DNA from 3 places in the Clostridium sp. JS66 genome. Region 1 is predicted to be linked to each of the others. Evidence: riboswitches for the same ligand, from Rfam matches in the RefSeq annotation. Region 1 holds a riboswitch; each other region holds the start of a gene.
What was found. A riboswitch is a leader RNA that binds a small molecule or an ion and turns the genes downstream of it on or off. The one in region 1 is predicted to bind thiamine pyrophosphate.
Positions count from the first base shown of each region.

Region 1 (3,273 bases):
AGCTCTGTATCATCTATATGGTATAGAAAAAGGTGTATCTGCACTTGAAAAAGTAATTTTAAGTGCACAAGCAGATAATATTATAATGCCTTTTGTTGAAAATGCCTCATATATTATGGACATGCTCTACATAATAGAAAATAATGATTCAAATAATGACTATGTGAAAAAAATAATACACTATGGAAAGCAGTATAATGAAAGTTTAAATAAAAACAAGCTTGATAAAATCAGCCTATCTCCAAGAGAAATAGAAGTGCTTTCACTGATAGCTGAAGGTTTAAAAAGAGAAGATGTTGCATCACACCTTAGAATGTCACAGGAAACTGTAAGGACACATCTTCGAAATATATACCAAAAACTAGGTGCTAGTGGAAAGATTTCAGCAATAAAAATGGCACGATTAAGTGGAATAATTTAAAAAATAAGACAGGAGGATATTTAAGCCCTGTCTTATTTTTCATGATTAATATATTTATATGAAATTTTTTATGATCCTTATATTATTTGAAATTACATTTTATTTTTTCTACAATAGTATCATCAGAAATTGTAAATATATTATTTATAAGTTCAGTTCTAAAGCTTCCTATACCACTTACATGCTGTGACAGTTCCCCGCATATTCCCATAAGTGCTACTGCTAAAATAGTACCACCTAATATATCTAATGAGGAAATATAACTTGCTATAAGTGCAGTAACCATACATCCTGTACCCGTTACCATTGAAAGCATTTCGCAGCCATTTTTTATTAAATAAGCATCATCTCCATTTACTACTATATCTACTACCCCTGTAGCTGCAATAACAGCACCAGTTTTAAGTGATAATTCCTTAATTATTTTTATATTTTCATCAAAGCTTTTAGATGTTATTTCATCACCTTCACCTACATCTATTCCCTTTGCATTACTTTTTATACCACAAATTGCTTTTATTTCAGACATATTGCCCTTAATAACACTTGGACGACACTTTGAAATAAATTTTTTTGCGTAGTTTAATCTTAAATTACTACAGCCAACACCTACAAGATCAATTATTTCAGGAATTTTCTTTTCAAAAGCTATTTTACCTGAAATCATCATGGATTCCATTCGAGCATCTGTTATATTTCCAAGATTAACTCCCAATGCTTTAGAAACAGAAGTAATTTCTGAAACCTCTAAAGGATGTTCAGCCATAATAGGTTTTGCACCTACAGCAAGTACTACATTTGCACAATCATTTATTGAAATTGGATTTGTAATACAATGAATAAGAGGTTTATTGATTTTAACACTGTGTTTTATTTGCAATAATCTCTCTATTAACCTCTGTTGATTTGTCATAAACTTTTACCCCCAAGCTCTTTTGAATCTTTATAAGCATCCCATTCTTACTTAATGCTCCCAAGAAGATAAAAGCAATTGCTCCTCCTATAATTGTAGCAGTAAAGAATAAAGGAACATAAAACATTAATGAAAGTCCTTTTTTACCCCAAAAATATGTCATAATAGGTGCTGAAACAATGGCTCCTATAATACCAGTTCCTATAACTTCGCCTAAAACTCCAAAAATCAAAGTATTCTTAGATGCTCTGTATAAAAGTCCTGACAAAAATGCACCAAAAACAGCACCAGTTAAAGCTAGAGGTGGAATTCCCATAAGGAACATTCTAATAATTCCAATGCAGACAGCACAAAGTAGTGCATACCAAGGTCCGAGTACAACTGCACATGTAATATTTATAACTGAAGACATAGGGCACATTCCTTCTATACGAAGAATTGGTGATATTACAACCCCCATTGCTATAAGCATTGCCAGCATAAGTTTTTTTAATAGTTTTGAGTTTCTTTCCATAATAAAATACCTCCATAATAATATTTATTTTCTAACCATATAGGAAATAAACACCATCATTTAGGCATAATTTTATTGTAACTAAATAGCAATTCCCTATATGATTTAAATAGATTTCTTAACATCACATGAAGCGTTAGATTCAATCTGATGCTTGAAAATCTTTATCCAAGGACATAACCCACTCTTTACTATCACTTTGAAAAGTGCGAGTATTAGAGCTGTTAGTCACTAGAAATCATGATATTGATCGGTCGAAGCTCAAAAGCTTCCTCTCACCTTGAAACACAAGTTCCCTCGCTATTTAGTTGTCCTTTGATATAAAGCTTAGGGCGCTCCCCCTCTGCTCCTAAAAAAAATAAAAAATGGAATATACCTATAAGGCACATTCCATTTACACTTGCAAAATAATAAAAGCATAAATCAAATATTTCCTTACGTCGGTATTATCCGAATCAAGTTATGGGTCGAAGCATACACTTCCTCTCAGCCTGCTTAAACAAGCTCCCCTTTTTAAGGAAATTATACCATATATCATTTCTAATTTCAACACACCCATTAAAAGTAATTCGTAGTAAAGGTTTACTTTCTTATATAATTTCTTAAATGAAATAACTATTTATTACTTGGAAAATCCATAAGGATAATCTATAATAAACAGGTGTGCTAAAACTTTAAGTTATTCATTTATGTGGAAAACAAAGGATGTACTTAAATATATTATAATCAAACAAAATTAAAGGAGACAAAGCATATGAAAAACAATCAAAATATTGGAAGAACCCTATTTTTACTAGTATGTTTCGTAATTATTTTTACAATTGGAATTGGAACTTTTTCATGGATTTCCTTCAAAAATGAAAATGATAAGGTCAATAATAAGATGTATTCTATTAACAATTATGTTGCATTAACTGATAATGCAAGAGTTGTACAAGTTGACTTTAAAAAGCAAGTTCAATATTGGAAGGATACATTATTAAGAGGCAATGATCCAGAATCCTTTGATAAGTCATATAGCGAATTTTTAAAACAAGACGAAACTGTCCAAACAGGATTAAGTAAACTAAAAGAATCTATGTCCAAACAAAACATGGATACTGCTTTAGTAGACAAACTAGCAAATTCCCATAAAGAACTTCATAATAAATACACTCAAGCTATACAAAGTTATGATAAAAATAACCTTCAAAGTTTTAAAATTGTTGATGCATTAGTAAAAGGTGTTGACAGAGAATCTACTGACAATATGGATTTATTAGTAAAACAAATACAACAAAAAGAAAACTCAGAAGTTGCAAACAGCATAAATCAATTGAAAGAAGATAATAGCAAATTTCAAAAATCTTTAATTGCTATTATATTAATTAGTATTTGTATAAGTATATTTTTTGCAGCACTAATTTTCCTAACTTACAAGAGAAT
Region 1 covers NZ_CP131467.1:4,404,679-4,407,951, forward strand. The annotation lists gene Q6H37_RS20440 (helix-turn-helix transcriptional regulator) at 1-421, shown strand, start outside; gene thiM (hydroxyethylthiazole kinase) at 504-1,301, opposite strand; gene thiW (energy coupling factor transporter S component ThiW) at 1,279-1,848, opposite strand; TPP riboswitch at 2,263-2,369, opposite strand; gene Q6H37_RS20455 (HAMP domain-containing methyl-accepting chemotaxis protein) at 2,603-3,273, shown strand, end outside.

Region 2 (3,273 bases), 410 kb from region 1:
TGGTGGTTCTATAACAGGGGCCCCTAAAGTAAGATCTATGGAAATAATTGAGGAATTAGAAAATACTAGAAGAAATATTTATACAGGTTCTATAGGATATTTAGGTTTTGATGGTAATGCAGACTTAAATATAGTTATCAGAACTATACTTATAAAAGATGAAAAGGCTTATTTAGGTGTTGGTGGAGGAATTACCTGGGAATCCGAAAATGAGTCTGAATATAATGAAACATTGGATAAAGCTAAGGCTTTGATGAATGTACTATGAAAAGGAGATTTGAGTTCATGATACTTTTAAATGGCAAAATATCAAAAAATCAGAATTTACTTTTAGATAGTGGTTTTTATTTTGGAAGAGGACTTTTTGAAACAATGCTTGTAAATAATATACCAATTTTTCTTGAGGATCATTTATTTAGGATAAATAATGGGCTTTCCATTATAGGAATAGATAAAAAAATTACTGAAGCTGAAGTTATAGATGCTGTAAAAAAACTTCACTGCAGCAATTGTGTGTTAAAGCTAGTAGTTACAGAAAAAAATGTATTATTTACTACTAAAAAAAATAATTATACTGTTGAACAATATAATAAAGGATTTAAAGCTAAAATAAGTTCTGTTAAAAAAAATGAATTTTCTAAGCTTACATATCTAAAATCTTTAAATTATTTAGAAAATATACTAGAGCACGAAAAATGTATTAATGAAGGATATAATGAAGTATTATTTTTCAACACCAACAATAAGCTAACTGAAGGAAGTATCTCTAATGTATTTTTTATCAAGAACAAAAAAATATATACTCCACATAAAAAATGTGGATTACTTGAAGGTACAGTAAGAAAGTTTATAATAAATAACTTTGATGTTACTGAAGGTAAATTCAACAAGGAGGATTTAATGTCCGCAGATAGTGTTTTTTTAACTAATAGCCTTATGGGAATAATGAAGGTTTCTAATATTTGCAATAGAAATTTTAACGACTATAGTATTATTGAGGAAATAAGAAAAGTTTATAAAGAACATTTAAATAAATATTAAAGCAAGGCAGCCTATAACTTATTTTATTAAGTAATTTAAAATAAAAACACCTAACTATATTTAAAATATAATTAGGTGTTTTCTATGGCGGAAAGATAGGGATTCGAACCCTAGGTACGGTCACCCGTACGCCGGTTTTCAAGACCGGTGCCTTAAACCAACTCGACCATCTTTCCAAAGAACATTTATAATTATAACAACCATATGATTAAATGTCAACACTTTTTTAAATTTAATTTTTATCCTATTTTCATAGCCGAAGACATAATAGCCACTCCATAAGCTTTAGTACTTAAAACTTTTTTTATGTTATCTTCATTTATTCCTCCTATGGCTATAACTGGTATAGTAACACTTTCACATATTTTTTCTAAAAACTCTATTCCTCTTCCTTTTAACCCCAACTTACAGTCTGTTTCAAATATATGACCTGCCAATAAATAACTTGCACCAAGCTTTTCTGCTTCCACTGCTTCTTCTACTTTATGAACAGATACCCCCACAACAATTTTTTTACAAATACTTTCATTGCTTTTCATATTTTTAAAGTTTTCAAAGCTTGTATGAAATCCATAAGCATTTATATCTAGAGCTGCTTTAATATTTCCATTAATAATTAAAGGAATATTATATTCACCTGTTATAGTTTTAATTTTTTCACCTAAATGTTTTAACGCTTCATACTCTAAATCTTTTTCCCTTAATATAACACCATCTGCACCCTTAAATGCACATTTTTCTATTACTTCACACAGATTGCTGCTCTGCTCTATTAAATGCCTATTTGTAACTACATATATTTTTTTATTTTCCTTTAAATTAAACAAAGCTTATCCACCACCTTTTATTAAAATCATATCAAAACGTAAAAAGCACAAATTCATAGAGAATTTGTGCTTAAAATCTATAATTCTTCTCCCTATGTCGTTATTACCCAAATCAGGTTATGAAGATAATGAATATCATTCCACTCTCAGTCCACTATTATGAACTCCCCTTAACTTATATTAATTTGTCAACACATTTTAGCATCAATTTACCATAAGCTTAAAATAAAGTCAATTTCATTTAAATCTAGCCTTATTATGTGCTAATCATCAATTTTCCAGTGATGTTAAAATTATTTTTATATATACTGTTATTTTAAATTAAAAACAGGCTTTATTTCTCCAACACTTTTTCCTACATTATTTAAATTTTTCATTATTTTAAACTTATTTAAAGCCTTTTTCTCTTCTTCATCTAAAACATTTAAATCTTCAAGGCATTGAATAACTACTGGATATAATGCTCTACTACTATTTCCATCTTCTATTTTTACTGCTATACCAATGTTCATATTTTTTATTCCAATACAATAAACTGCTTCTGCTCCAAATTTACCTATTAGCTTACCATGAGTATTTTTTATAAGTTCTGTACAGAATCCATTAGTACCTGCTATCATTTCAGGTGCATTATTCATAGCCTTAAATACTCTGTTGGCAGCATTTCTATATTCTATAGACAAATTATTTGGATTGGCCAGCTTTGCAAATCCAAATGCCATATTATATAGAGGAATACCATATACTGGAACCGTACATCCATCTGTTCCTATAAATATTTTTTTCTCATCTATACCACACATTTCTGCTACTACTTTTTTTATTTCTTTTTGTATAACATGTTGTTCCAAATTATAATCCTTTACATCATAACCCTTGCAAATACATGCAGCAAGCATACCTGCATGTTTTCCTGAACAATCAGTATTTGTAGGATTTAGTTTTACGTGATCCCATATAAGCTGATTCTTATACTCTTCATTTAAAGATAACGTAGTTCCACATAAAAGATCATTTACAGACAATCCTATTTTTTTCATTATGCCTTCAACTGTTTTTCTATGAAAATCTTCACCATAATGGGAAGCACACATTATAGAAATTTCCTCATCTGTAAACTTAAATTTATCTGCTGCACCACTTAGGATTACATTTAAAGTTTGAATTGGTTTTGCTGCTGACCTCATATAAGTAACCTTGTATGGATCTCCAATAGAATATAAAAGTTTTCCGTCATTATTAACTACAGCTATATCACCTCTATGCAAGCTTTCTACTATAGATCCTCTTTTTACATTCACAAGTATTTCAGACACACCTATCCCCCCTAATTTTATTGGATTATTTAACATTCTTCATAATATAGCTTATTCCTCTAAATTTCAGAATGTTTCACATATTACCA
Region 2 covers NZ_CP131467.1:4,813,805-4,817,077, forward strand. The annotation lists gene pabB (aminodeoxychorismate synthase component I) at 1-268, shown strand, start outside; gene Q6H37_RS22145 (aminotransferase class IV) at 286-1,041, shown strand; tRNA gene Q6H37_RS22150 (tRNA-Ser) at 1,127-1,217, opposite strand; gene Q6H37_RS22155 (thiamine phosphate synthase) at 1,281-1,868, opposite strand; TPP riboswitch at 1,941-2,049, opposite strand; gene Q6H37_RS22160 (asparaginase) at 2,180-3,184, opposite strand.
Region 2: it holds a riboswitch for thiamine pyrophosphate, as region 1 does, so the genes downstream of both, Q6H37_RS22155 (thiamine phosphate synthase) here and thiW (energy coupling factor transporter S component ThiW) in region 1, are expected to answer to the same signal.

Region 3 (3,273 bases), 480 kb from region 1:
TTGCATATAAGTAAATCATCATATTACATACATGAATTTACTTTATTTCCACGTGGTAAATATGAAAATGCTGCTAATAAATTTGCTGCAGAAATATTAATTAATGAAAATGATATTGATATGTATTCTCTTAGAACTATGTCTATAAATGAACTAAGTTGCTATTTTGGAGTTCCTGAAAGACTTATTATGTATAAGTTTTTTGAATAAGTATTCTATATAATACAACCTCTTATCATCTATCTATATGTTCTCAATATATATGCAACTCTATATTTAATTTCTGATAGTAATTTTATTTTCATATGTACAATTTATTGTAATTTAAATAAGCATTAGTATTTTCACTAATGCTTATTTGAAAAATTTCTAAAACCTATTTTAATTTATCTTCTTTTTTTATGCACGCACACTAATCATCATCTCTTAAAACATTTAAATTTTTTCCTTCCATAACCTTGTTCATGTTTCTAACAGCACACATTTTTCCACACATAGTACATGTATGTTCATCTTCTGGTTTTGATTCTTCCCTATATCTTCTTGCCTTTTCTGGATCTATAGACAAATCAAATATTTTTTCCCAATTAAGTTCTCTTCTAGCCTTACTCATAGCATTATCCCAGTCTCTTGCACCTTTTATTCCTTTGGCAATATCTCCTGCGTGAGCTGCAATTTTAGTGGCTATAATTCCTTCTTTCATATCTTCTAAGTTTGGAAGCCTTAAATGTTCTGCTGGAGTTACATAACATAGGAAATCTGCTCCTGAAGATGCAGCTATTGCTCCTCCTATAGCTGATGTAATATGATCATAACCAGGAGCTATATCTGTAACTAAAGGTCCTAGCACATAAAACGGCGCATTATGACACAATTTCTTTTCTAATTGCATATTTGCTTTTATTTCATCTAAACTCATATGTCCTGGCCCTTCTATCATAACTTGTACATTTCTCTTCCAAGCTCTTTTTGCAAGTTCTCCTAAAGTCATAAGCTCCTTAATCTGTGAAGCATCTGTAGAATCTTTTATAGCACCTGGTCTGCAAGCATCTCCTAAACTTATAGTTACATCGTATTTTTCACATATATCTAAGACTTTATCAAAATACTCGTAAAAAGGATTTTCTTTTCCGTTTAGTTCCATCCATGCATATATCAAGGCTCCTCCCCTAGATACTATGTTCATAAGTCTTTCATTTCTCTTAAAAACTGCTGCAGTTTCTCTATTTATGCCTGCATGAATAGTCATAAAATCCACACCATTTTGTGCATGTTTTTCAATTACTCCTAAAAGTTCTTCTTCAGTTATATCTTTTAATTCTTTGTCGTAAAATCCTACTGCATCATACATAGGCACTGTACCTATCATAGCAGGTGACATTTCTACTAATTTAGTTCTGAATTCTTCAGTTTTTCCAAAGCAGCTTAAATCCATTATGGCTTCTGCTTTCATTTCTAAAGCTACCTTAACTTTTTCTAATTCATCATCTACACAATTACAATCCTTTGAAATTCCTAAATTTACATTTATTTTAGTTTTAAGTCCTTGTCCTACACCTTCTGGATCTAATGCATTATGATTTTTATTAGCTGGTATTACAACTGCACCCTGCGCAACTAATTCCATTAGTTGCGATGTTTCCATGTTTTCTTTAGCAGCTACTCTCTCCATCTCTTTTGTAATTATGCCTTTCTTAGCAGCATCCATTTGTGTTGTGTAATTCATTTAAAACATCTCCCTTAACATATTTTTCAAAAACTATGTTAAATAAAAAAGGAGGAGATTCTACATCTCCCTCATATTCATCTTTATATAAATAAAAAAATGCAACCTTATAAAGTTGCATTTTAAAACTATATAAAGCTCTTCCCTACGCTGGAATTATCCAGATCAGGTATGAGGGTCAGAACTAACAGTTCTATCTCAGCCTATAACATAGGCCCCCCTAGATTATTTAATTTTTCATGTAAATTATATCATATATGTTTAATTTTTTCAATATTCCAGCTTTGTTAAATTCACACAATTAAATTCGGCCTAATCATTTTATTTTTATATATTTTTTAATCTAATAGAGTAGTATTTAAATACTTAAAAATGAATTTTTGTAAATTTAATCATTCTTAATTTTTCCTCTTATCTATTGAACTTTAAAGGATTACATTATAAAATGAATTATGACAAATTTTTTATACAAAAATAAAATTTATGAGGAATGTATTTATGAAAGATTTTATTATCATTACAGATTCTTGCTGTGATTTACCAATAAGCTATATCAATAATTTAAAAATACCTTATGTCAGTCTGACTTGTAATTGTAAGGGTACGGAAGTATTGGACAATTTTGGTGAAAGTTATCCTTTTAAGGACTTTTATGAAGATATGAGAAAAGGTGAAATACCAAAAACTTCTCAACCTAGTAGCCATGCTTTTTATAACTCTTTTAAAGAAATTTTAGAACTTGAAAAAGATATACTTTATATTGGAGTTTCCAGCGGCTTAAGTGGAACTACTAATGGTGCTCATATAGCCAAGCATATGTTAAAAGAAGAGTATCCTGATTCAAATATTCATATAATTGATATTTTAACAGCTTCTTTAGGACAAGGTATTATGGTTTTACAAGCTTATGAAATGCAGAAATCCGGTAAAACTTTAAAGGAAATTATGGACTATTTAGAAAACGTTAAACACCAGTTAAATACCTATATTATTGTAGATGATATTAATCATTTAAAAAGAGGCGGGAGAATATCTGCAACTTCTGCTTTTGTAGGTATGCTATTAAATATAAAGCCATTCTTGACTATAAGCAATATAGGTAAAGTTTTACCTATAGGAAAAATCAGAGGTAGAAAAAAAGCCTTATCTACTCTTTTTGAAAAATTTATTGAAAGAATAGAAAATCCTGAAGAGCAAATTATAGCAATTTCCCATGGTGATTGCATAGAAGATGCTTTAGCTCTGAAAAAACTTATCTTAAACAAGTTTAAGATCAAGGATGTAATTATAAATTATGTTGGACCTGTAGTTGGTGCTTATGGAGGTCCAGGTGCTCTGGCTTTATTCTTTTTAGGTAAAAAAAGAGAAATTCATGCAAACTAAAATATTAAAATAAAGTACAGGTAATCAAGTGATTCTTAGACTCAGGTGGAGTTTGCTTCTGAGGAATACCCTCTTACCTGAGCAAAAGCTCGTAAAATACCATTTAGGTATTTTACCCATCTGAGCCTTAGAAGAACTTATCCAGGCGCGCAGCAGTGCTTATC
Region 3 covers NZ_CP131467.1:4,882,007-4,885,279, forward strand. The annotation lists gene Q6H37_RS22475 (ImmA/IrrE family metallo-endopeptidase) at 1-210, shown strand, start outside; gene thiC (phosphomethylpyrimidine synthase ThiC) at 413-1,726, opposite strand; TPP riboswitch at 1,852-1,958, opposite strand; gene Q6H37_RS22485 (DegV family protein) at 2,225-3,109, shown strand.
Region 3: it holds a riboswitch for thiamine pyrophosphate, as region 1 does, so the genes downstream of both, thiC (phosphomethylpyrimidine synthase ThiC) here and thiW (energy coupling factor transporter S component ThiW) in region 1, are expected to answer to the same signal.